3 regions of the Nocardioides panacihumi genome follow, and region 3 is predicted to be linked to each of the others. Evidence: predicted binding sites of a transcription regulator. Region 3 holds the regulator's gene; each other region holds the start of a gene.
The links. Region 3 encodes HrcA, which represses chaperone genes, less so after heat shock. Its sites were predicted from a motif close to TTGGCACTCGNNNNNNNCGAGTGCCAA; they were not measured.

Region 1: groES (co-chaperone GroES) is a predicted target of HrcA. The motif match lies at 4,566-4,592, and genes of this name have one in related genera.
Region 2: groL (chaperonin GroEL) is a predicted target of HrcA. The motif match lies at 4,907-4,933, and genes of this name have one in related genera.

What each region holds. Positions count from the first base shown of each region.
Region 1 is NZ_BAAAPB010000002.1:1,017,812-1,025,195, reverse strand. It holds gene ABD205_RS14135 (MMPL family transporter) at 1-551, opposite strand, end outside; gene ABD205_RS14130 (hypothetical protein) at 653-1,843, opposite strand; gene ABD205_RS14125 (SigE family RNA polymerase sigma factor) at 1,840-2,352, opposite strand; gene ABD205_RS14120 (hypothetical protein) at 2,448-3,329, opposite strand; gene ABD205_RS14115 (class I SAM-dependent methyltransferase) at 3,343-4,518, opposite strand; gene groES (co-chaperone GroES) at 4,757-5,053, shown strand; gene groL (chaperonin GroEL) at 5,169-6,791, shown strand; gene ABD205_RS14100 (GNAT family N-acetyltransferase) at 6,983-7,384, shown strand, end outside.
Region 2 is NZ_BAAAPB010000001.1:29,426-36,809, forward strand. It holds gene ABD205_RS00135 (vWA domain-containing protein) at 1-72, opposite strand, end outside; gene ABD205_RS00140 (AAA family ATPase) at 231-1,115, opposite strand; gene ABD205_RS00145 (nucleotidyltransferase family protein) at 1,174-1,767, opposite strand; gene ABD205_RS00150 (hypothetical protein) at 1,764-2,405, opposite strand; gene ABD205_RS00155 (RNA polymerase sigma factor) at 2,402-2,908, opposite strand; gene groL (chaperonin GroEL) at 3,118-4,746, opposite strand; gene ABD205_RS00165 (ATP-grasp domain-containing protein) at 4,979-5,833, opposite strand; gene ABD205_RS00170 (YciI family protein) at 5,925-6,287, shown strand; gene ABD205_RS00175 (YciI family protein) at 6,289-6,642, shown strand; gene ABD205_RS00180 (RNA polymerase sigma factor) at 6,690-7,384, shown strand, end outside.
Region 3 is NZ_BAAAPB010000003.1:246,848-254,231, reverse strand. It holds gene ABD205_RS15795 (RNA polymerase sigma factor) at 1-723, shown strand, start outside; gene ABD205_RS15790 (16S rRNA (uracil(1498)-N(3))-methyltransferase) at 955-1,695, opposite strand; gene dnaJ (molecular chaperone DnaJ) at 1,706-2,863, opposite strand; gene hrcA (heat-inducible transcriptional repressor HrcA) at 2,896-3,915, opposite strand; gene ABD205_RS15775 (MBL fold metallo-hydrolase) at 4,038-4,901, shown strand; gene ABD205_RS15770 (DUF3097 domain-containing protein) at 4,963-5,838, shown strand; gene ABD205_RS15765 (PspC domain-containing protein) at 5,835-6,035, opposite strand; gene hemW (radical SAM family heme chaperone HemW) at 6,127-7,353, opposite strand; gene ABD205_RS15755 (serine hydrolase domain-containing protein) at 7,378-7,384, opposite strand, start outside.

The DNA.
Region 1 (7,384 bases), on a different contig from region 3:
ACCGTCGAGAGCCCGACGATCGCCTCGGCCGCGCTGCCGGACTGGGACTGGTCGTAGCTCTGGGCGAGGGAGCCGGTGACACCGGTACGCAGGCCGGTGCCCTGGGCCGCGGAGGTGATCTGGTCGCGTAGGCCCTTGACCTGGTCGAGGTCGGACTGCTTCTGGCCCGTGACGCCGTCGGCGAGGTCGATGTTGACGATCGCCGCCTCGTTGCCCTTGCCGACGATCGGGTCCTCGATCGTGCTGAACGCCGAGCCGACCGTGAGGCCCTTCGCGATCTCGCGGATCTTGGCGACGTCGGCCGCCGAGAGGGCGGAGCCGTCCTCGTGGTCGAACACGACCGTGGCGCCGACCTCCTGCTTCGACGGGAAGGCGTGTGACGTGAGCGTCGCTGCCTTGATCGACTCGTAGTGGGAGGGCAGGAAGTCTGCCTGGTCGGTCACCGACTTGACCTTGGGGTGGAAGGCGACGACGAGGACCGTCAACACGATCCAGGCGGCGATGACGTACCACGGACGACGAGAGGCCAGGCGGCCCAGCGCAGCGAACATGGGCACGAACGTATCGGCCGCGCGGGGTCGCTCAGGACGCTCTCGGCGAGGTCCGGACGAACATCACGCCGCACCCCTGACGGATGTCACGGACGCGGGGGTCAGTGGGCCCCGAAGACGTACGCCGGCGCCTCACCGCCACCCGGCTGAGCCGTGGCGCGCCCGACCGTGAAGCCGTCGGGCGACAGCCGCACCAAGCTCCACTGACCCTTCAGGAACACCGTCGCGAGCAGGTCGTCACCGTCCCACGTCCAGCTCCAGAAGTAGCCGCCGTCGGGTGCGACGAAGGCAGCGACCGGCAGCAGGTCGGCGGCGGTCCTGACCCAGATCGTGCTCGTGGCGTGCTCGGAGTCCCAGTCGGCGCTGCCCGCGATCCGGTGCTGCGGGTCGCCGACCAGGGCGACGTAGCGGCCGTCGGGGCTGAAGGAGTTCACCCCGGCCCAGTCGAGGCCCCACTGCGTCGTGCCGTCCTCGCGCTGTGCGACCCACGTGCCGTCCTCGCGCCCGATCGCGGTCAGGGGGTAGGCGGACGACGGGACGGCTGTGGCCGCCCCCGGGAGGTCGGTGACGATCCCGTTGTAGGCGTCCGCCAGGCGGGCGGCGCCGTCGATGTCGAGCACGACCTCGCGCTTGGGTGTGAAGCCCTTGATGGCCGCCCACTCGATCGTCCGGCCGAGGGACACCTGGTCCTGGCCGACGGTCAGCGTCCAGTGGCCCTGCGCCTGGGTGAGCGTGGTGAGCTGCCCGTCGGGGCCGACGGCCAGGCCGTGCTCGAAGGTCGGGACCGGCTTGCCGATGAGGGCGCCCTTCGCGTCGATCCGGACCATCTCCGCGTGGGCCTCACCCACGCGGACCACGACCCAGCCGCCCGAGACCGGGTCCTTGGCGAACGTGAACGGCCGGTCCGGGAGCGGTGTGGCGGTGCCGTCGGTGTCGATGATCTGCCCCTGCGACCAGTAGGGCACCTGCGGGTCGCTGCCGAAGGTCTGCTCGGCCGGCACGTCGAGCTTGACGTGGTGGACCGGCCCGACCGCGTTCGCGTCGCCGGCCGTGGTGGGCGACGGCGACACGCTCTGGGTCGCGGGGGGCACGGCGCCGCGGTGCGAGCTCGAGGGCATCACGGCAACGCCGAGACCGGCGATGACGGCCACCGTGGCGGCGGAGCCGATGATCGCGGTCGCCGTACGACGGCGGCGGATCTGGCGGGCGCGGCCCTGCACGTGCTCGAGGGAGAGCCGGTCGGGCGCGGAACCGTCGGCGATCCTGGTCAGTGCGTCCTTGATGTCGTTCATCGCTCCTCCAGCCCTGAGGCGAGGGTCGGGTGGTTCGTGCGGAGGGTGGCCAGCGCCCGGCTGGCCTGGGACTTGACCGTCCCGGGCGAGATGCCGAGCACGTCGGCGATCTCCGCCTCGCTCAGCTCCTCGTAGTAGCGCAGCACCACGACGGCGCGTTGCCGCGGCGGCAGCGACGAGACCGCCTCCCAGACGGCGGCGGCCCGCCCGTCGTCGTACGCGTCCTCGCGGCCGTGCTCGGGCAGCACCTCGGCGGCGATCTCGCGCCGGCGCCAGGGGCGCCGCCACAGCGACGTCGTCTCGTTGGCGATGATCCGCCGGACGTAGCCGTCGATCGACTCGCGGTCACGGACCTTGTCCCACGCGAGGTAGAGCTTCGCGAGCGCGGTCGCCACGACGTCCTCGGCCGTGTGCACGTTGCCCGTCAGCAGGAAGGCGGTGCGGAGCAGGGCGCGCTGCCGTGCATGCATGTACGCCGCGAACTCGGCGTCCCTGGTGTCGGCGGTCACGCCCCTCCCACCTCCTCGGTCGACCCCGTGGACGAGTGCTGTGCGGTACATCCTGTCCTCCTCGTGCTGTTGAGAGGAGGACGCGATCGGGCGCGTCAGGGTTGCATGGCCGTCGCCGGCAGCACCAGCACCGGTCGGGTGCGGTCGTTCGCGCCGCGGACCGGGGCGATCAGGTCCTCGGTGTCGCCGATCACCCCGACCCGCATCAGACGGGCCTCGTCGGCCGCGACGACCACGACGAGCAGGTGCCCGTCGTCCTCCCAGACCGCGTCGAGGACGACGCCCAGGAAGGCCGTGGAGACGCCGGCCGTGATGTCGGCACGCGGCGCCAGCGTCACCGACACGGAGCCGACCGAGGCGAAGTAGGTCCCGTCTGGGCTGAGCAGGCCACCGTCGCGGTCACAGGTCTGCCAGCCGGGCTCCGGCCGCCCGTCGATGCGGATCCCTCGACAGGCCGGCGAGAGCTGCCGGCCGCCGGGCACGACGACCGGCTCGGCGCTGCCGGTGTCGAGCCGGCGCACGCGGCCGTCGGTCCCCGTCCAGGCGACGGCTGCTCCGTCGGGGCGACTCGTGATGGCGCCGTCGAGACCGTAGCTGCGGCGCTGTCGACCGACCACGGTGAGGCTCTTCTGCTGCACCAGCACCAGCCGGCCGTCGGCGAGCTCGGTGAAGTCGGTCCAGGAGCCGTCGGGGATGCCCACGGCCCGTCCGTCGGGACTGATCAGCGTGCCGGAGCGGAGGTAGGGGACCGCCGGCGGATCGTGGGCGATGAAGCCCGTCTCCGTGCTGCCCGGGACGGGGGGAGTCGCCGGGTGCCGCGGCGTCGCGCCGGGCTTGTCCGCCACGCCGTGCCACACCGCCCAACCGACGAGTCCGGCCAGCGCGGCCGCGACCGCGATCCTCGGGCCGCGCCCGGCCCAGCGCCCTCGCCGTGGCGGTCGCGGGGGGCGACCCAGGACGAGGAACTCCTCAGTCATCTCGGTCCGGTCATCAGAACGGCTTCACCAGAAGGCAGGTCCCCTCGCCGGCGACCCGCGTCATCACGATTGTGGCCTCGTTCGGCCCGTGGAGCGAGAGCGCGCGTCGCAGCTGCTCCGGAACGACCGAGACTCCGCGCTTCTTGATGGTCAGCCGCCCCACGCCGCGCTCGCGCAGCGCGGCTCGCAGAGCGCGCTCCCGGTAGGGGAGCTCCTCGAGCACCTGGTAGCCCGTCGCGAAGGGCGTGTGGAACGACTCGTCGGAGGTCACGTAGGCGATGTGCTCGTCGACCAGCCCGCCGTCGACGCCTGCGGCGACCGTCGTGACGAGGCCGGCGCGGATCACGGCCCCGTCCGGCTCGTAGAGGAACGAGCCGACCGGCCGGGTCGCGGCAGGGCCCGATCCCGGCGGCGGGACGTCCTCGTCGGTCAGCGTCGCGAGGCCGCCGTCGCCGATCACGGTCGCCCGTCGGCGTACCGTCGCGAGGCCGCCGGCCCACAGCGCCGCCTCCTTGACCTCGCCGTGGTCACTGACCCACTCGGCCTCGACGTCGGACGGGACCAGCTCGTGCGGGATGCCCGGCGCGGCCTTCACGCAGGCGTCGCGGGTCAGCAGCGACTCGACGAACGACCAGGGCGGCGTCCATCCCTCGGCGCTGAACACCCGGCCGCGGGCGCCGCGCCGGGCCGGGTCGGCGAAGGCCACCTCGAACGCCGCGTGGTCGACGTCCGTCGCGTCGGCGACCTGGACGGCGCCGGGGAGCTCGAGCGCGTCCAGGTTGGCCTGCGCGACGGCGACCCGCTCGGGGTCGAGGTCGACGCCGGCCACGATCAGGCCGGCCCGCGAGGCCGCGATCAGGTCGCCGCCGATGCCGCAGCCGAGGTCGACGACGGTGCGTGCGCCGTACGCCGCCAGCCGCGCCGCGCGGTGCTCGGCGACCCGGAGCCGGGTCGCCTGCTCGAGGCCGTCCGGGGTGAAGTACATCCGCTCCGCGAGCGCCCCGAACTTCGCGACCGCCTTCGCCCGGAGCTCGGCCTGGCTGAGTGCCACGGCGACGTAGGACGCCTCGGCGTCCTTCCTCAGCAGGGTGTGTGCGCGCAAGGGGTCCTCGCCGCGCAGCTCGCACGCTCGCGCAAGCAGCCGCTGGCCCGGCTCGGTCAACAGCCAGGAGAACGCGTCGAGCTCCATCCGGCGATTCTTTCAGGTGCTCTCCGCTGACAGCGAACGCCACCGCCCTGGCACTCATTCGGGGCGAGTGCTAACGTCTCGGTTGGCACTCTCGACCCGAGTGTGCCAACTGCCTGCAGGCCACGGCGACCCCCGCGACGGCGCTGGAGCCACGCAGGCGAAGACGTCAATTACAGATCGCCCATCGACGAGTGCTCTGTCGATTTGGCTCTGCTGATTTGGAAGGGGAGGTCGACACGTGTCGATCAACATCAAGCCTCTCGAGGACCGCATCGTCATCAAGCAGGTCGAGGCTGAGCAGACCACCGCCTCCGGCCTGGTGATCCCGGACACGGCCAAGGAGAAGCCCCAGGAGGGCGAGGTCCTGTCCGTCGGCCCCGGTCGCATCGACGACAACGGCAACCGCGTTCCGCTCGACGTCAAGGTCGGCGACAAGGTCATCTACAGCAAGTACGGCGGCACCGAGGTCAAGTACGGCGGCGAGGAGTTCCTGATCCTCTCCGCCCGCGACATCCTCGCAGTTGTGGAGTCCTGATCCACCGACGCCACTGAGCTGACGCGGGACGTCATACGCCTCGGTCGCCCTAGGGCGCATCGCGTATGACGTCCCGCGCTGCCTGTCCGTCCCAACCTGATCTCAAAGGAGAGTCATGCCGAAGATCCTGGAGTTCGACGAGGGTGCTCGCCGCGCGCTCGAGCGTGGCGTCGACGCCCTCGCCAACGCCGTCAAGGTGACCCTCGGCCCCAAGGGCCGCTACGTCGTCCTCGACAAGAAGTGGGGCGCCCCGACCATCACCAACGACGGTGTGACCGTCGCTCGTGAGATCGAGCTGGACGACCCGTTCGAGAACCTGGGCGCCCAGCTGACGAAGGAGGTCGCCACCAAGACCAACGACGTCGCCGGTGACGGCACCACCACCGCGACCGTGCTCGCCCAGGCGATGGTCCACGAGGGCCTCCGCGCGGTTGCCGCCGGCGCCAACCCGATGGGCCTCAAGCGCGGCATGGACGCCGCCGCGAGCGCCGTCAGCGACGCGCTGCACGCCGCCGCTCGCGACGTGGACAGCAAGGAGGACATGGCCGCGGTCGCGACCATCTCCAGCCGCGACAGCCACATCGGCGAGCTCCTCGCCGACGCGTTCGACAAGGTCGGCAAGGACGGTGTCATCACCGTCGAGGAGTCCAACACCACGGGCACCGAGCTCGAGTTCACCGAGGGCATGCAGTTCGACAAGGGCTACATCTCGGCGTACTTCGTGACGGACCCGGAGCGCATGGAGGCCGTCCTCGACGACCCGTACATCCTGCTGCACCAGGGCAAGATCTCCGCGGTCCAGGACCTGCTCCCGCTGCTCGAGAAGGTCATCCAGTCCGGCAAGCCGCTCTTCATCCTCGCTGAGGACGTCGACGGTGAGGCGCTCTCGACCCTGGTCGTCAACAAGATCCGCGGCACGTTCAACGCCGTCGCGGTGAAGAGCCCGGCCTTCGGCGACCGCCGCAAGGCGATGATGCAGGACATCGCGACCCTGACCGGCGGTCAGGTCATCGCCCCCGAGGTCGGTCTCAAGCTCGACCAGGTCGGCCTCGAGGTGCTCGGCCAGGCGCGTCGCGTCGTCATCACCAAGGACAACACGACCATCGTCGACGGCGCGGGCGACCCCGCCGAGGTCGAGGGCCGCGTCAACCAGGTCAAGGCCGAGATCGAGAACACCGACTCCGACTGGGACCGCGAGAAGCTCCAGGAGCGCCTCGCCAAGCTCGCCGGCGGGGTCTGCGTCATCAAGGTCGGCGCCCACACCGAGGTGGAGCTCAAGGAGAAGAAGCACCGCATCGAGGACGCTGTCTCCGCGACCCGCGCGGCCATCGAGGAGGGCATCGTCCCCGGTGGTGGCTCCGCGCTCATCCACGCCGTCTCGGTGCTGGAGAAGGACCTCGGTCTGACCGGCGACGAGGCGGCGGGCGTGCGCATCGTGCGCAAGGCCGCCGACGAGCCGCTGCGCTGGATCGCCGAGAACGGTGGCGACAACGGCTACGTCATCACCACCAAGGTGCGCGAGCTCGGTGTCGGCAAGGGCTACAACGCCGCCACGGGTGAGTACGGCGACCTGGTCGCCCAGGGCGTCATCGACCCGGTCAAGGTCACCCGCTCGGCGCTCGTCAACGCCACCTCGATCGCGGGCATGCTGCTCACGACCGAGACGCTGGTTGTCGAGAAGCCCGCGGAGGAGGACCCCGCTCCCGCGGCCGGTCACGGCCACGGACACGGTCACTGACAGCCCGAGTCGGCGCGTCCTGACGCGCTGAGAGGCTCGAGTCGGCGCATCTTCGCAGTCAACGCTGCGAGGATGCGCCGACTCGGCGTTTCAACGCTGCGAGGATGCGCCGACTCGGCGTTTCTGGGGTGCGAGGATGCGCCGACTCGGCGGAAACACGGGCGCAACGTGGATTCCGGCAGACTGTGGCCATGCTGTGGAGAGTGCGCGCGACCCTGCCCGACAAGCCCGGCACCCTGGCCATGCTCGCGCAGCGGTGCGGCGAGGCGGGGGTCAACATCCTCGGTCTCCAGATCTTCCCGGGGCTCGACGATGTCACCGACGAGATGGTGCTGAGCACCGACGACGCCTGGACGGCCGAGCAGGTCACCGCGCTCGTCGCGGACGCCGGCGGCACCGACGTCGTCACGCAGGCGAGCACCGAGGCAGCCCTCGACGACCAGCCCACGCGCTACGTCACGGCCGCGCGCGCCATCCTCGAACGGCCGATGTCGTTCCCGGAGGTCGTCGCCCGGCTGTTCGACGCCGAGGCCGAGCCGACCGACCCCGACGTCGTCCACGACACCATGGAGATGGAGGTCGGCGACGTCCAG
Region 2 (7,384 bases), on a different contig from region 3:
CCGGCGGTCGTCGAGCCCGACGATCGAGACCGCCTCCAAGTAGCTCTGCGACCGGTCGGGCGTGACCGGCACCCCAGCCGCCCGCAGCGCGCGGGTGAACCCGAGCAGGACGCGGTCGGCGGGCGGAGTCCCCGGTTCACCGGGGACTCCGGAACTTCCGGGGTGTCGTGCACCCCCGGAAGTTCCGGGGTTCCCTGGGTCGGGTCCGGAGTTCCCTGGGCGGAGACTGCTCATGCCAGCAGCCGGTCGAGCGCGGCGCGGACCCGGTCGGCGTCCTCGCGGTACTTCACCAGCGCGCCGAGCGTGGCGCTGGCGGTCGCGAGGTCGACCTGGTCGCTGCCGAGGTAGGAGAGGGCACGGGCCCAGTCGAGTGTCTCGGCGACACCCGGCGGCTTGAGGAGTCCGCCCGACACCACGGAGCCGTCGCGCAGCTGCTGCACGATCCCGACGACCTGCCGTGCGAGCGCGTCAGCCACCTCGGGAGCGCGGCTGCGCACGATCTCCACCTCGCGGTCGAGGCCGGGGTGGTCGATCCAGTGGTAGAGACAGCGCCGCTTCAGCGCGTCGTGCAGCTCACGGGTGCGGTTGGAGGTCAGGACGACGATCGGAGGTGTCGCAGCGGCGACGGTGCCGAGCTCGGGGATGGAGACCTGGTAGGTCGAGAGCACCTCGAGCAGGAACGCCTCGAACTCGTCGTCGGCCCGGTCGACCTCGTCGACGAGCAGCACGGCCGGGCTCTGCTTCAGGGCGGCGAGCACGGGCCGGGCGAGCAGGAAGCGCTCGTCGTACAGGCTCTTCTCGGCCTCCTCGACATCGGTCCCCCGACCCGCCGCCTCCAGCGCGCGCAGGTGGAGGATCTGACGGGGGAAGTCCCAGTCGTAGAGCGCCTGCGTGGCGTCGATCCCCTCGTAGCACTGCAGCCTGATCAACGGCAGCTCCAGCGCCTCGGCGATCGCCTCGGCCAGCGCCGTCTTCCCGGTGCCGGGCTCGCCCTCGAGCAGCAGCGGGCGCTGCATCCGTAGGGCGAGGTAGGTGACGGTGGCGAGCGCCTCGTCGCACAGGTAGCCCGTCCGTCCGAGCCTGGTCGTCAGCTCCTGAGCGGACAGGGTCTCCATGTGATCCAGGCTACCTGCGCGGCCGTTGGCCCCCGGTTGGGTGCGGTCGCTGCGCCGCTCAGCCCCGACGGTCGACGTCGGCGCCGGTCGCCAGGTCGCCGCACTCGACGAGGAGCGCGTCATGCGCGCGGAGGTAGTCGCGCGCCCCCTGGTCGCCGGCCACACCGGCGGCGATCGACTCCCAGTGGTCACGGCCGAGCAGGACGGGATGGCCCGGCACACCGTCGTACGACGCCCTGGCCAGCGCCGCGCCGCTCGCGACGACCCGCCGCACCACGTCGGGGCCGACGTCGGGCAGGTCGACCAGGTGCACGAGCGCGACGTCGGCGTCCGTGCCGGCGAGCACCCCGAGCCCGGCCCGCAGCGACGCGCTCATCCCCTCGGTCCAGTCGTGCGCGACCACGACCGTGACGTCGTGCTGACCTGCGGACCCGTCCGGGCCCGTGAGCAGCGCCCGCGCCTCCTCGGCTGCGGCGCCGAGCACGACGGTCACCGCCGCGCAGCCGCCCTCGCGGAGCGTGGCGACGCCGCGCGGCAGCCAAGGGCCGTCGTCATCGGAGACGAGTGCCTTGGGCGTGCCCATCCGGCTCCCCGCGCCGGCCGCGAGCAACAGTCCGTGGACCGTGACGGGGCCGCCCTCCCGGACCGTCACTGCGGGAACGCCTGCTCGTAGAGGGCCTTCACCTCCGGGCTGCCGACGGGTCCGCTCAGCCCGCACCCGAGCACCCGGCCACCCTCGGCCGCCACCAGGTAGTCCTGGCCGGTCTCGAACGCGGGGTCGCCCTCCGGGGCTCCGGCGGCGCCCGGAGCCGCACCCGTCACGGTCACCTGGTCTCCCGCGTCTCCCGTGTAGATCTTCGTCGGCCGGATCGTGACCACGCCGTCCGCGATGCCCACGACCTTCCCCTCGAAGGCGAGCGGCTTGGCGGCGAGCAGCTCCGGCGTCGGCACAATGCATCGGCCCCCCGTCGCGGGCGCCGCGCTGAGCTCGGTCGTGCCCGCGGCAGCGGTCGTGCTGGCGCCGGGCGCGGCCACGACGCCCGGCTGGGAGTGATCGCCGCTCAGCCGCCACACGACGCCGCCCGCGATGACGACGACGGCGGCCGCGGCCACCAGCCAGGTCAAGGAGTTGCGCCGGTGGGTGCCGGTCTCGCGCAGATCGGTGTCGACCACGCGGTGCAGCAGGTGGTCGACGTCGTCGGCGTCGGCCGCCGGCAGGTCGCCGGCCGGATCGGCGCCGCGCAGCCGCGCGAGGAGCTCGGCGTCGGACGGGTGCGGTGAGTCGCTCATGCCCCTTCATGTCCGGCGAGGTCGCCGGTCTTTCGCGGCGCGTCGATGAGCTCGCGCAGGTGCTGGCGGGCGCGGGTCAGCCTGATGCTGACGGCGTTGGGCGTCAGCCCCATGGCCGTCCCGATCTCGGCGGGGGTGAGCTGCTCCCAGGCCCAGAGCCGGAGCAGCTCGCGCTCGGTGTCGTCGAGCTCCTCGAGCGCTTCGAGCAGGTCGTCGGACCCGGCCGGCTCCACGTCGACCGGCTGGTCGGCGAGCCTGGCTGCCAGGCGCGCCCGTCGGCGTACACCCCTCTCGGCGTTCGCCAGGCAGTTGCGAGCCACCCCGTAGAGCCACGGCAGCGGCTCGGGCGGTACGTCGTCGAAGCGCCGCCACGCCACCAGCAGCGTGTCGCCGAGCACGTCGGCGGCCGTCTCGGCGTCGGTGCGCCGCGCGAGGTAGCGCCGCAGCGGCTCGAGGCACGCCCGTGCGAGCTGGTCGAAACGGTCAGCCCTGCTGGTCTCCACGCCTCCAGCCTCCCATCGCCCGGCCGTGCTGTCTGCAACGTCAACCCTGCTCGTGCCCAGCAGCGGGTCCCAGCACACCACCGAGTCCGGGGGTCGGACGACAGCAGGGCCCCCGCCGTGTAGCGGGGGCCCTGCCTGTTGCCTTGCGGGACGTCATACGTTCCGGTGGCCGGAGCCACCGACCCGTACGACGTCCGGGGAGACCGGACTCAGAAGTCCATGCCGCCCATGCCGCCGGTCGGGTCGCCGCCCATGGGCGCGGCCTTCTCCGGCTTGTCGGCCACGACGGCCTCGGTGGTGAGGAACAGCGCGGCGATCGACGCGGCGTTCTGCAGCGCCGAGCGGGTCACCTTGGCCGGGTCGATGATGCCCGCGGCCAGCAGGTCGACGTACTCACCGGTGGCAGCGTTGAGGCCGTGACCGGCGGGCAGGTTCGCGACCTTCTCCGCCACGACGCCGCCCTCGAGGCCGGCGTTGATGGCGATCTGCTTGAGCGGGGCCGAGATCGCGACGCGGACGATGTTCGCGCCGGTGGCCTCGTCACCCTCGAGCTCGAGCTTCTCGAACGCCTTGGCACCGGCCTGGACGAGAGCGACGCCACCACCGGCGACGATGCCCTCCTCGACGGCGGCCTTCGCGTTGCGAACGGCGTCCTCGATGCGGTGCTTGCGCTCCTTGAGCTCGACCTCGGTGGCCGCGCCGACCTTGATGACGGCGACGCCGCCGGCCAGCTTGGCGAGGCGCTCCTGCAGCTTCTCGCGGTCGTAGTCGGAGTCCGACTTCTCGATCTCGGCGCGGATCTGGTTGACGCGGCCCTCGATCTGGGCAGCGTCGCCGGAGCCGTCGACGATCGTGGTCTCGTCCTTGGTGATGACGACCTTGCGGGCCTGGCCGAGCAGCTCGAGACCGGTGTTCTCCAGCTTGAGGCCGACCTCCTCGGAGATGACCTGGCCGCCGGTGAGGATCGCGATGTCCTGCAGCATGGCCTTGCGACGGTCACCGAAGCCGGGAGCCTTGACGGCGACCGACTTGAAGGTGCCGCGGATCTTGTTCACGACGAGCGTGGACAGAGCCTCGCCGTCGACGTCCTCGGCGATGATGACCAGCGGCTTGCCGGACTGGATGACCTTCTCCAGCAGCGGCAGCAGGTCCTTGACGTTGGAGATCTTCTGGTTGGCGATGAGGACGTAGGCGTCCTCGAAGACCGTCTCCATGCGCTCGGGGTCGGTGACGAAGTAGGCCGAGATGTAGCCCTTGTCGAACCGCATGCCCTCGGTGAGCTCGAGGTCGAGGCCGAACGTGTTCGACTCCTCGACCGTGATGACGCCTTCCTTGCCGACCTTGTCCATCGCCTCGGCGATGATGTCGCCGACGGTGGTGTCAGCGGCGGAGATCGAGGCGGTGGAGGCGATCTCCTCCTTGGTCTCGATGTCCTTGGCGAGGGCGAGGAGCTGCTCCGACACGGCGGAGACGGCGGCCTCGATGCCGCGCTTGAGACCCATCGGGTTCGCGCCGGCCGCGACGTTGCGCAGGCCCTCGCGAACGAGCGCCTGGGCGAGCACGGTGGCGGTGGTGGTGCCGTCACCGGCGACGTCGTCGGTCTTCTTGGCGACCTCCTTGACGAGCTCCGCGCCGATCTTCTCGTACGGGTCCTCGAGCTCGATCTCCTTGGCGATCGAGACGCCGTCGTTGGTGATCGTGGGGGCGCCCCACTTCTTCTCCAGAACGACGTTGCGGCCCTTCGGGCCGAGGGTGACCTTGACGGCGTCGGCGAGGGTGTTCATGCCCCGCTCGAGACCGCGCCGGGCCTCCTCGTTGAAAGCAATCAGCTTCGGCATTGCCTGGCGATCCTTCACTGGAAGTGCGTGTCCCGGCCGGTGGGCTGCCCGCGACGGCACGATCGTCCTGCGGTGGCGATCCCTTCACGCCACCCACGGAGCGACCCAACGTCACCGGTCCGGAGGTGGCACTCTCATGGCGAGAGTGCCAACGCCATGTTTAGCACTCGCCCTTGTCGAGTGCAAGGAGACGTACGCCTGACCGCCCGTGCGGAACGGCAGGACGCCCCCGTCAGACCCCGCCGGCCAGCCGCGCGGCCACCATGTCGGCGAAGCCGTCGGCGTTGCCCGGCTCGACGTCCAGGTAGAGCCCCGGCTCGATGAGCTCCAGCTCGGAGACGACCAGCCGGTCGTCATACGTGAGCATGTCGACGCGCGCGTAGTCGATCGGGTGGCCGTGCCGGTCGGCCGCGGCCCGGACGGCGGCCTCGGCGAGGGCCGCGTGCTCCCGCGTGAGGGGGACGGGGCGGGAGCTGCCGCCGTACAGCTCGTTGACCCTGATGTCGCCGCCGCCCGGCACCTTCTGCACCTGCGCGGCCGGCGCGCCCGCGAAGACGAAGACGCTCGTCTCGCCGGTCGTGCGCACCGACTCGACGAGCGGCTGGACGACCCACGGCGCCGCGACGAGACCCTCCAGCCTGTCGTCGGCCGCGGAGGAGACGACGCACACGCCGACGCCTCCCGCACCGGTGCGCGGCTTGACGACCACGGTCCCCCAACGCTCGACGGCGGTGGCGAGGCCGTCGACGAGGGTGGCGTCGTCGAGCAGCTCGGTCGGCACGGTCGGGATGCCCGCCGCCGGGAGCTCGCACAGGTAGGCCTTGTCGGCGTTCCAGGCGATCACGTCGGCGCCGTTGAGCAGGCGAGGGAGCCCGCGCACCCAGGCGAGGAACTCCGGTGCGCGCCGGTAGTAGTCCCAGGTGGACCGCACGGCGACCAGGTCGGCGCCCGCCCAGTCCGCGGCCGGGTCGTCCCAGCGGGCCCACGCGGCGTCGATTCCCCGAGCCGTCAGCGCCGTGAGGAGGGCACCGCCCCCGGGCTCGCCGTCGGGCATCAGCTGGTAGGTCGCGAGCAGGATCCGTGGCACGAAGGAGAAACCTACTGGACCGCGGCTGTCGATTCGGACTCCCGCCGTCCGTCATCGCGGTGACAGACTCACCACCACGAGAGGAATCGCGATGACCAGCTATGCCGTCCTGCTCCCCGGCGACGAGAGCGCCTGGGAGCGCGCCACGCCCGAGCAGCGTGCCGCGATGTACGAGACACACGGCCGCTTCGCGGCGATGCTCGAGGAGCGCGGTCACAAGATCACCGGTGGCGCCGAGCTGACCCACTCCCGCGCCACCAAGCAGGTGCGCCGTGACGCGGCGGGCGCCGTGCTCGTCTCGGACGGGCCGTACGCCGAGACCGTCGAGCAGCTGACCGGCTTCTACGTGGTCGAGACCGACGACCTGGACGACCTGCTCCAGGTCTGCGCCCTCCTGGCCGGTCCCGACACGCCCGTCGAGGTCCGGGCGACCGTCGACCACGGGGGCGAGTGAGGTGCGCTTCCTCCTGCTGCTGACCGAGCGCGACCACTTCGCGCGCTGGGACGCCCTGACCGAGGACCAGCGCGACGTCGCGATGGACGCCTTCCGCACGTTCGCGAAGGCCGTCCAGGAGCGCGGCGAGATCGTCGACGGCGACGCGCTGTTCGCGCCTGCGGACGCGCGGACGGTGCAGCCCGGCCCCGCCCGCACGGTCACGGACGGTCCGTACGCCGAGACCGTCGAGCAGCTGGCCGGCTACTACGTCATCGACGTGGCCGACCTGGACACGGCCGTCGACCTGGCCCGGCTGCTGCCCGACCTCACCGCGGTCGAGGTCCGCCCCACGCGCGGGGTGCCGATCCGCTGACCGCGCTCGAGGAGCTGCTGCGTGACGAGTGGGGCCGCCTGCTGGCCCTGCTCGTCGCGCGGTACCGCCGTCTCGACCTGGCCGAGGACGGCCTCGCCGACGCCTTCGAGGCGGCGGCCCGCGCCTGGCCGAGCGACGGTACGCCGGCCAACGGGCCGGCCTGGCTCCTCACCGCCGCCCGCCGGCGCATCGTCGACCGGCTCCGCACCGAGTCGGTCCTCGCCCGGCGGATGCCACTGCTCGAGGTCGAGGCGTCCCTGACCCAGGAGGCTGCCCACGTGATGGCCGACGGAGGCGAGCTCGTCGCCGACGAGCGGCTGCGACTCGTGCTGCTGTGCGCGCACCCCTCCCTCTCGCCGGAGGCCGCTGCCGCCCTCACGCTGCGGCTCGTCCTCGGTGTCTCCACCGACGACATCGCCCGGCTCTTCCTCCAGTCGACCGCGACGATGGCGGCCCGGCTGACCCGGGCGCGCAAGCGCCTCGCCGGCGCCTCGTTCGAGGTGCCGGCGGATCCGGACGCCCTGCAGGCGCGGGTCGCCGTCGTCGCCGACGTCGCCTACCTGGCCTTCACGGCCGGCTACGCGCCGGGCAGCGGCCCTGACGTCGTACGGACGGAGCTTGCCGGCGAGGCCGTCCGGCTCGTGCGGGTGCTGCGCGACATCCTGCCGTCGCCCGAGCCGGAGGTCGACGCGCTGCTCGCGCTGATGCTGCTCCAGCACTCGCGTCGCGACGCCCGGGTGAG
Region 3 (7,384 bases):
ATCAGCCGCGCCAAGCGCACCGTGTCCGACGTACGGTTCGACCAGCCCGGCGACGTCGCGACGGTGCTGCGGGTCCTCTACCTGGTCTTCAACGAGGGTTACTCCGGCGACGTCGACCTCGCCGCGGAGGCGATCCGGCTCACGCGGCAGCTGGCGACCTCGATCACGCATCCGGAGGTGGCCGGGCTGCTTGCCCTCATGCTGCTCACGGATGCGCGGCGCGCCGCCCGGACCGCGCCCGACGGCAGCCTGGTCCCGCTCGCTGAGCAGGACCGCAGCCGGTGGGACACCCGGCAGATCGCCGAAGGCGTCCACCTGCTGCAGACCGCTCTGGCCCGCGACCGGGTGGGCGAGTTCCAGGCGCAGGCCGCCATCGCGGCCCTGCACGCCGACGCGGCCCGGGCCGAGGAGACGGACTGGGTGCAGATCGTCGAGTGGTACGACGAGCTCGTCCGTCTGACCGACAACCCGGTCGTCCGGCTCAACCGGGCGGTCGCGGTAGGCGAGGCCGAGGGTGCGCGCGCCGGGCTGGCGGCCCTCGCCGAGCTCGAGGACTCGCTGCCCCGCCACACGGCGGTGGCGGCGTACCTCCACGAGCGCGACGGCGACCTGGGGACCGCCGCGCGCCTGTACGCCGACGCCGCGCACCAGGCGCCGAACCTGGCCGAGCGCGACCATCTGACGCGCCAGGCCGCGCGGCTCAACGCCGAACTGTCACGGTGACAGTTGGAGCTGTCGGTCACACGTACGAACTGTCACCCACGCCGCAAAGTGTCACGGTGACAGTTGGAGCTGTCGGTGACACGTACGAACTGTCACCCACGCCGCAAAGTGTCACGGTGACAGTTGGAGCTGTCGGTGACACGTACGAACTGTCACCCACGCCGCAAAGTGTCACGGTGACAGTTTGGAAGTGTCACGGTGACAGTTCGGGGAGGGAAGGCGTGCGGGCGGTCAGACCCAGCGCGACGTGCGCGCCAGCAGCGCGGACACGGCCGCCAGCCCGGCGGTGGAGGTCCGCAGCACCTCGGTGCCCAGCCGCACCGTCACGGCCCCGGCGGACTCGAACGCGGCCACCTCCTCGGCTGACAGGCCACCCTCGGGGCCCACGACGACCACGATCTCGCCCTCGGCCGGCAGGGCGACAGCCGAGAGCGGGGCGCCGGCCTCCTCGTGGAGCACGACGGCCACGGGTGCGGCCACGATGCGCGTCAGCACGTCGGCGGTCGACGCCAGCGGGGCCACCTCGGGGAACCAGGAGCGGCGCGCCTGCTTGGCGGCCTCACGAGCGGTGGCACGCCACTTGGCGAGGGACTTCTCCGCGCGCTCGCCCTTCCAGACGGCGACGGAGCGCGACGCGGCCCAAGGCACGACCGTGGAGACGCCGATCTCGGTGAGCACCTCGACCGCGAGCTCGCCCCGGTCGCCCTTCGGGAGGGCCTGCACGACCGTGAATGCCGGCGCTGGTTCGGGGGCCGAGGACACCGACACGACCGTCACCGTGAAGACGCGCTTGCCCGTCGACGCGACCGAGCCCACGACCGACAGCCCGGCCCCGTCGGTGAGCACGACCGACTCGCCGACGCGCAGGCGGCGTACGGCGACCGCATGGTGCGCCTCGTCCCCCTCCACCGTCACCGACGAGCCCGCGACGATGTCGGCGAGGGTCGGCACCAGATGGACCGGGAGGGACATCAGCGTGCTCTCAGTGGCCGTTGAACGCGTTGCGCAGGCGGCCGAAGACGCCCTTCGACGCGGCGCGCAGCTGACCCGACGGATGCGTCTCGCCGCGCAGGCCGGCCAGCTGCTCGAGCAGCTCCTGCTGTGCCGGGTCGAGCGAGGTGGGCGTCTCGACGATCACCGTGACGATGAGGTCGCCGCGGCCGCCGCGCAGGCCCGGGACGCCGTACGCACGGATGGTCTGGTCGGTGCCCGACTGCGTGCCCGGCTTGACCTCCAGCTCGAACGACGTGACCAGGTCGGACGACGACGTCTCGGAGACGAGGTCGGCCTCGAGGGTCGGCAGGGTGAGCGTGGTGCCGAGCGCGGCGGCGGTCATCGGGACCGTCACGGTGCAGTGCAGGTCGTTGCCCTGCCGGTTGAAGACCGGGTGGCGGGCGACCTGGATCTCGACGTACAGGTCGCCGGCGGGGCCGCCGCCGGGGCCGACCTCGCCCTGGCCGGCGAGCTGCACGCGGGTGCCGTCGTCGACGCCCGCCGGGATCTTGACGGTCAACGTACGACGGGTGCGGACCCGACCGTCGCCGCTGCACTCGCGGCAGGGCTCGGGGATGATCGTGCCGAAGCCGCGGCAGGCCGCGCAGGGGCGCAGCGTGCGGATCTCGCCGAGGAACGAGCGCTGCACGTGCGCGACCTCGCCGGCACCGCCGCAGGTCTCGCACGTGATCGGCTTCGACCCGGGGGCCGCGCCGTCGCCGTGACACGTCTCGCAGGTGACGGCGGTGTCGACCTTCAGCTCGCGGGTGACGCCGAACGCCGCCTCGGCCAGGTCGACCTCGAGCCGGATCAGGGCGTCCTGCCCGCGGCGCACCCGCGGGCGCGGCCCGCGACCGGCCGCGGCACCGCCCTGGCCGCCGAAGAAGGCGTCCATGATGTCGGTGAAGGAGAAGCCGGCTCCGGCGCCGAACCCTCCGCTGAACGGGTCCCCACCCCGGTCGTAGGCCGCCCGCTTCTGCGGGTCCGAGAGGATCTCGTAAGCGTGCGAGACCTCCTTGAACCTGTCCTGGGCGACCGGGTCCGGGTTGACGTCGGGGTGGTACTCCCGAGCCAGCTTCCGGTAGGCCTTCTTGATGGTCGCGTCGTCGGCGTCGCGGTCGACGCCGAGGAGCTCATAGGGATCCAACGTGTTTCTCTTCCTTGCTGTCCGGGCGGCGCTCAGGCCTCGTCGAGGATGCGCGAGACATACCGCGCCACCGCTCGCACGGCCGCCATCGTGCCGGGGTAGTCCATCCGGGTCGGGCCCACGACGCCGAGCGTCGCCAGAGCCGAGTCGCCCGGGCCGTAGCCGGTCGTCACGACGCTGGTCGACGAGAGCTGCTCGTAGGGTCCCTCGGCGCCGATCCGCACCGTCACCAGGCCGCCGGCGGTGGCCTCGCCGATCAGCTTGAGCAGCACGACGTGCTCCTCCAGCGCCTCGAGAAGCGGCCTCACCGAGGTCTCGAAGCTGTCGCCGTACCGCGCCAGGTTGGAGGCGCCGGCGACCGCGATCCGCTCGTCCGAGCGGTGGTCCGACATCGCCTCGACGAGGGTGTCGACCACCACCGCCGCCGCGCCCTCGTGCGGGGCGACCTGGGCCGGCAGCGCCCGGAGGGCCGTCGCGGCGTCCGCGATCACCTCGCCGGTGGCCGCGCGGTTGACCCTCGCGCGCAGGTCGCCGAGGGAGTCCTCGTCGACCGCCGCGGGCAGCTCCACCAGACGCTGCTCGACCCGGCCCGTCGAGAGGATGAGGACGACGAGGAGCCGCCTGGGGGTGAGGGCGACCAGCTCGACGTGGCGCACCGTCGAGCGGGCGAGCGTCGGATACTGCACGACCGCCACCTGGCGGGTCAGCTGCGAGAGCAGGCGTACGGAGCGCTGCACGACGTCGTCGAGGTCGACCGCGCCGTCCAGGAAGCTGGCGATCGCGCGCCGCTCCGCCTGGCTCATCGGCTTGACCGTGCTGAGCTTGTCGACGAAGAGCCGGTAGCCCTTGTCGGTCGGCACCCGGCCCGCACTCGTGTGCGGCTGGGCGATGTAGCCCTCCTCCTCGAGGACGGCCATGTCGTTGCGCACGGTCGCGGGCGAGACACCCAGCCCGTGCCGCTCCACCAGCGCCTTGGAGCCGACGGGCTCCTCGGTGGACACGTAGTCCTCGACGATCGCTCGGAGCACCGCCAGCCTGCGGTCGTTCTGCATGCGGCACCTCCTGCCGACGTACGGTGCCGATGCCTTGGCACTCACCCGTTTGGAGTGCCAATCGTACAAGGGCGGTCGAGGATCGCCGGCCTCGCGACACTCCTTGCCCCTACGCTGCTGCGGTGACCGACACCGGCTTCCAGGAGATCGCGGACCGCGTCTGGCTCGCACGCTACGAGTGGTGGGACGTCAACGTGACGCTCATCGGCGGCTCGGCAGGGCTGGTCGTGGTCGACACCCACGCCTCCGCAGCAGCCGCCCGCCAGGTCGTCGAGGACGTACGCCGCCTCGGCGTCGGCGGCGTGACACGGATCGTCAACACCCACGAGCACTTCGACCACACCTTCGGCAACGCCGAGCTGCGGGCGGCGTACGGCGTCGTGCCGATCCACGCCACGGAGGTGGCCGCGGTCAACACGATCGCCTCGGGCGAGCGAGCGAAGGCGCGCTACGGCGCAGACCCGTCCGACCCGAGGGCCGCGGAGATCATCGCCACCGAGATCGTGCCCGCCGACACGACGTTCGCGAGCGTCGCGGCCATCGACCTCGGCGACCGGCTCGTCGAGCTCGCCCACCCGGGCCGCGGGCACACCGCCGGCGACCTCGTCGTGCGGGTGCCGGACGCCGACGTGGTGCTCGCGGGCGACCTGCTGGAGGAGTCGGGGCCACCGGTCTACGGCGAGGACTCCTATCCCCTGGAGTGGGCGCTCACGATCGACGTCGTGCTCGGCATGCTCACCACGTCCTCCGTCGTGGTGCCCGGTCACGGGCTGCCGGTCGACCGGTCGTGGGTGGAGCAGCAGCGCAACGACCTGGCCTGGGTGACCTCGAACATCCGCGAGCTCGCGGGCCGCGGCGTGCCCGTCCAGGAGGCGGCCGGAGCCACCGAGTGGCCGTGGCCGACGGACGACTGGCGCTTCGACGGAGCGATCGCCCGCGGATACTCCCAGCTCCCGCGAGCCGCCCGGGGCCTCCCGCTGGCGTAGCCCCGGCCCGGCCCCGCGTGTTGCTGCTGGGACGGGGGTGGCTCCTGGGACAATTCGTAGCATGGCTGACCGCTACGGCTCCGACGTCCTCTCCACCGACTGGCGCGCCCCCAAGCGCGGCCGCGCCGTGGAGGCGCCGGCGGAGATCGGCGCCGTCGTGGAGGCCGTCGCGATCGACGGGGCGGGCACCGACTGGGTCGGCGAGATCGTCGCGGTCGAGCGAGACCTCGGCACGGTGACCCTGGAGGACCGGCGCAACCGCCGCCGGACCTTCCCGCTCGGGGCCGGCTTCCTGCTCGACGGGCGCCCGGTGATCCTGACCGCACCGGTGCGCGCGGCCGCGCCGACCGGCCCGCAGCGCACGGCGTCGGGGTCGATCGCGGTGCCGAACGCCCCGGCCCGCGTCGCCCGGGCGAGCCGCATCTTCGTCGAGGGGCGCCACGACGCGGAGCTGGTCGAGAAGGTGTGGGGCGACGACCTGCGCATCGAGGGCGTGGTCGTGGAGTTCCTCGGCGGCGTCGACGACCTCGCCGACCACCTCGTCGACTTCAAGCCCGGGCCGCAGCGCCGGGTCGGCGTGCTCGTCGACCACCTGGTGAAGGGATCGAAGGAGTCGCGGATCGCCGACGCGATCGTGCGCTCCCCCGCCGGGAAGCACGTGCGGATCGTCGGCCACCCGTTCATCGACGTCTGGCAGGCGGTCAAGCCCGACCGGCTCGGGCTGAGCACGTGGCCGACCATCCCGCGCAGCATCGAGTGGAAGAAGGGCGTCTGCCAGCACCTCGGCTGGCCGCACCGCGACCAGGCGGACATCGCCCGCGCGTGGCAGCACATCCTGTCGAAGGTCAGGTCCTACGACGACCTCGAGCCCGAGCTGCTCGGTCGGGTCGAGGAGCTCATCGACTGGGTCACGGCCGAGGCGCCCGTCGCGGGCTAGTACGTGCGCCGATCCTCGTTCGGCATGATGATCCAGAGCAGGATGTAGGCCAGCACCTGCGGGCCGGGCAGGAGGATCGACAGCACGGCGATCACCCGGACCAGTGTCGGGTCCCAGCCGAAGCGGTAGGCGATGCCGGCGCAGACTCCGGCGATCACGCGGCCGTTGCGGGGGCGGTAGAGGGTCGTTGCGCTCATGCCTACGACGGTAGGCCCGTCGGCCGCCCAGCTCCATCGGGATCCACCCCGGTCCGCCCCTGGGTCGGAACCCGGGGAGGACCCCACAGCCTCAGGGCAGCAGCTCCCGCACGACCCCGTCGGCGAGCAGCCGACCCTGCGGTGTGAGGACGAGCCGGTCACCGCTCACGGTGACCAGACCCCTCTGCGCCAGGTCGGGTACGGCGGCGCGACCCGCGTCGTCGATCACCTCGAGCGGCAGCCCCGTGTCGAGCCGCAGCTCGAGGAGGACCCTCTCCACGTGGCGGTCCTCGTCGCTCAGCACCTCACGGGCGTGTGCGGGGCTCACTCCGGCGGCGATCCGGTCGGCGTACGCGACCGGGTGCTTGACGTTCCACCAGCGCACGCCGCCGACGTGGCTGTGCGCGCCCGGCCCGACGCCCCACCAGTCGGCGCCGGTCCAGTAGAGCAGGTTGTGGCGGCACCGGCTGGCCTCGTCGCGGGCCCAGTTCGAGACCTCGTACCACTCCAGCCCCGCCTTGCGGACCCGCTCGTCGACGAGGACGTACTTGTCCGCCAGGTCGTCCTCGTCCGGCATCGGCAGCTCGCCGCGCCGGACCCGGCGGGCCAGCGCGGTGCCCTCCTCGACGATGAGCGAGTACGCCGACAGGTGGTCGGGCTCGCAGGCGAGCGCCGCCTCGACACTGGTCTCCCAGTCGGCGATCGACTCCCCCGGCGTGCCGTAGATCAGGTCGAGGCTGACCTGCTCGAACCCGGCCTCCCGGGCCCAGCGCACGACGTCCGGCACCCGGCGCGGGTCGTGGGTGCGGTCCAGCGTCGCCAGCACGTGCGGCACCGCGCTCTGCATGCCGAACGAGAGCCGGTTGACGCCACCCTCCCGCAGCACGCGCAGCGAGTCCGGGGTGACGCTGTCGGGGTTCGCCTCGGTCGTCACCTCGACGTCGGCGGTCAGCCCGAACTCGTCACTGATCGCCGCCACGATCCGGGTGAGGTCGCCCGCGTCGAGCAGCGTCGGCGTGCCGCCGCCGAAGAAGACCGTCTCGACGGGGACGTCGCGCGTCCCCAGCACGCGACGCGCCTGCCTGATCTCGGCGATCGCGGCGTCGGCGTACGTCTGGCGGCTCGCGCCGGGATGTCCGCCGACCGGTCCCAGCTCCAGGGCCGTGTAGGTGTTGAAGTCGCAGTAGCCGCAGCGGACCGTGCAGAACGGCACGTGCACGTAGAAGCCGAGCGGCCGCGCGCCGAGTCCGTCGAGCGCCGACCCCGGCAGGCGCCCGTCGGTCGGGACGGGGTCACCGTCGGGCAGCGCGGAAGGCATGTCTCCAGTATCCGGCGCGCTCGGTCAGCGG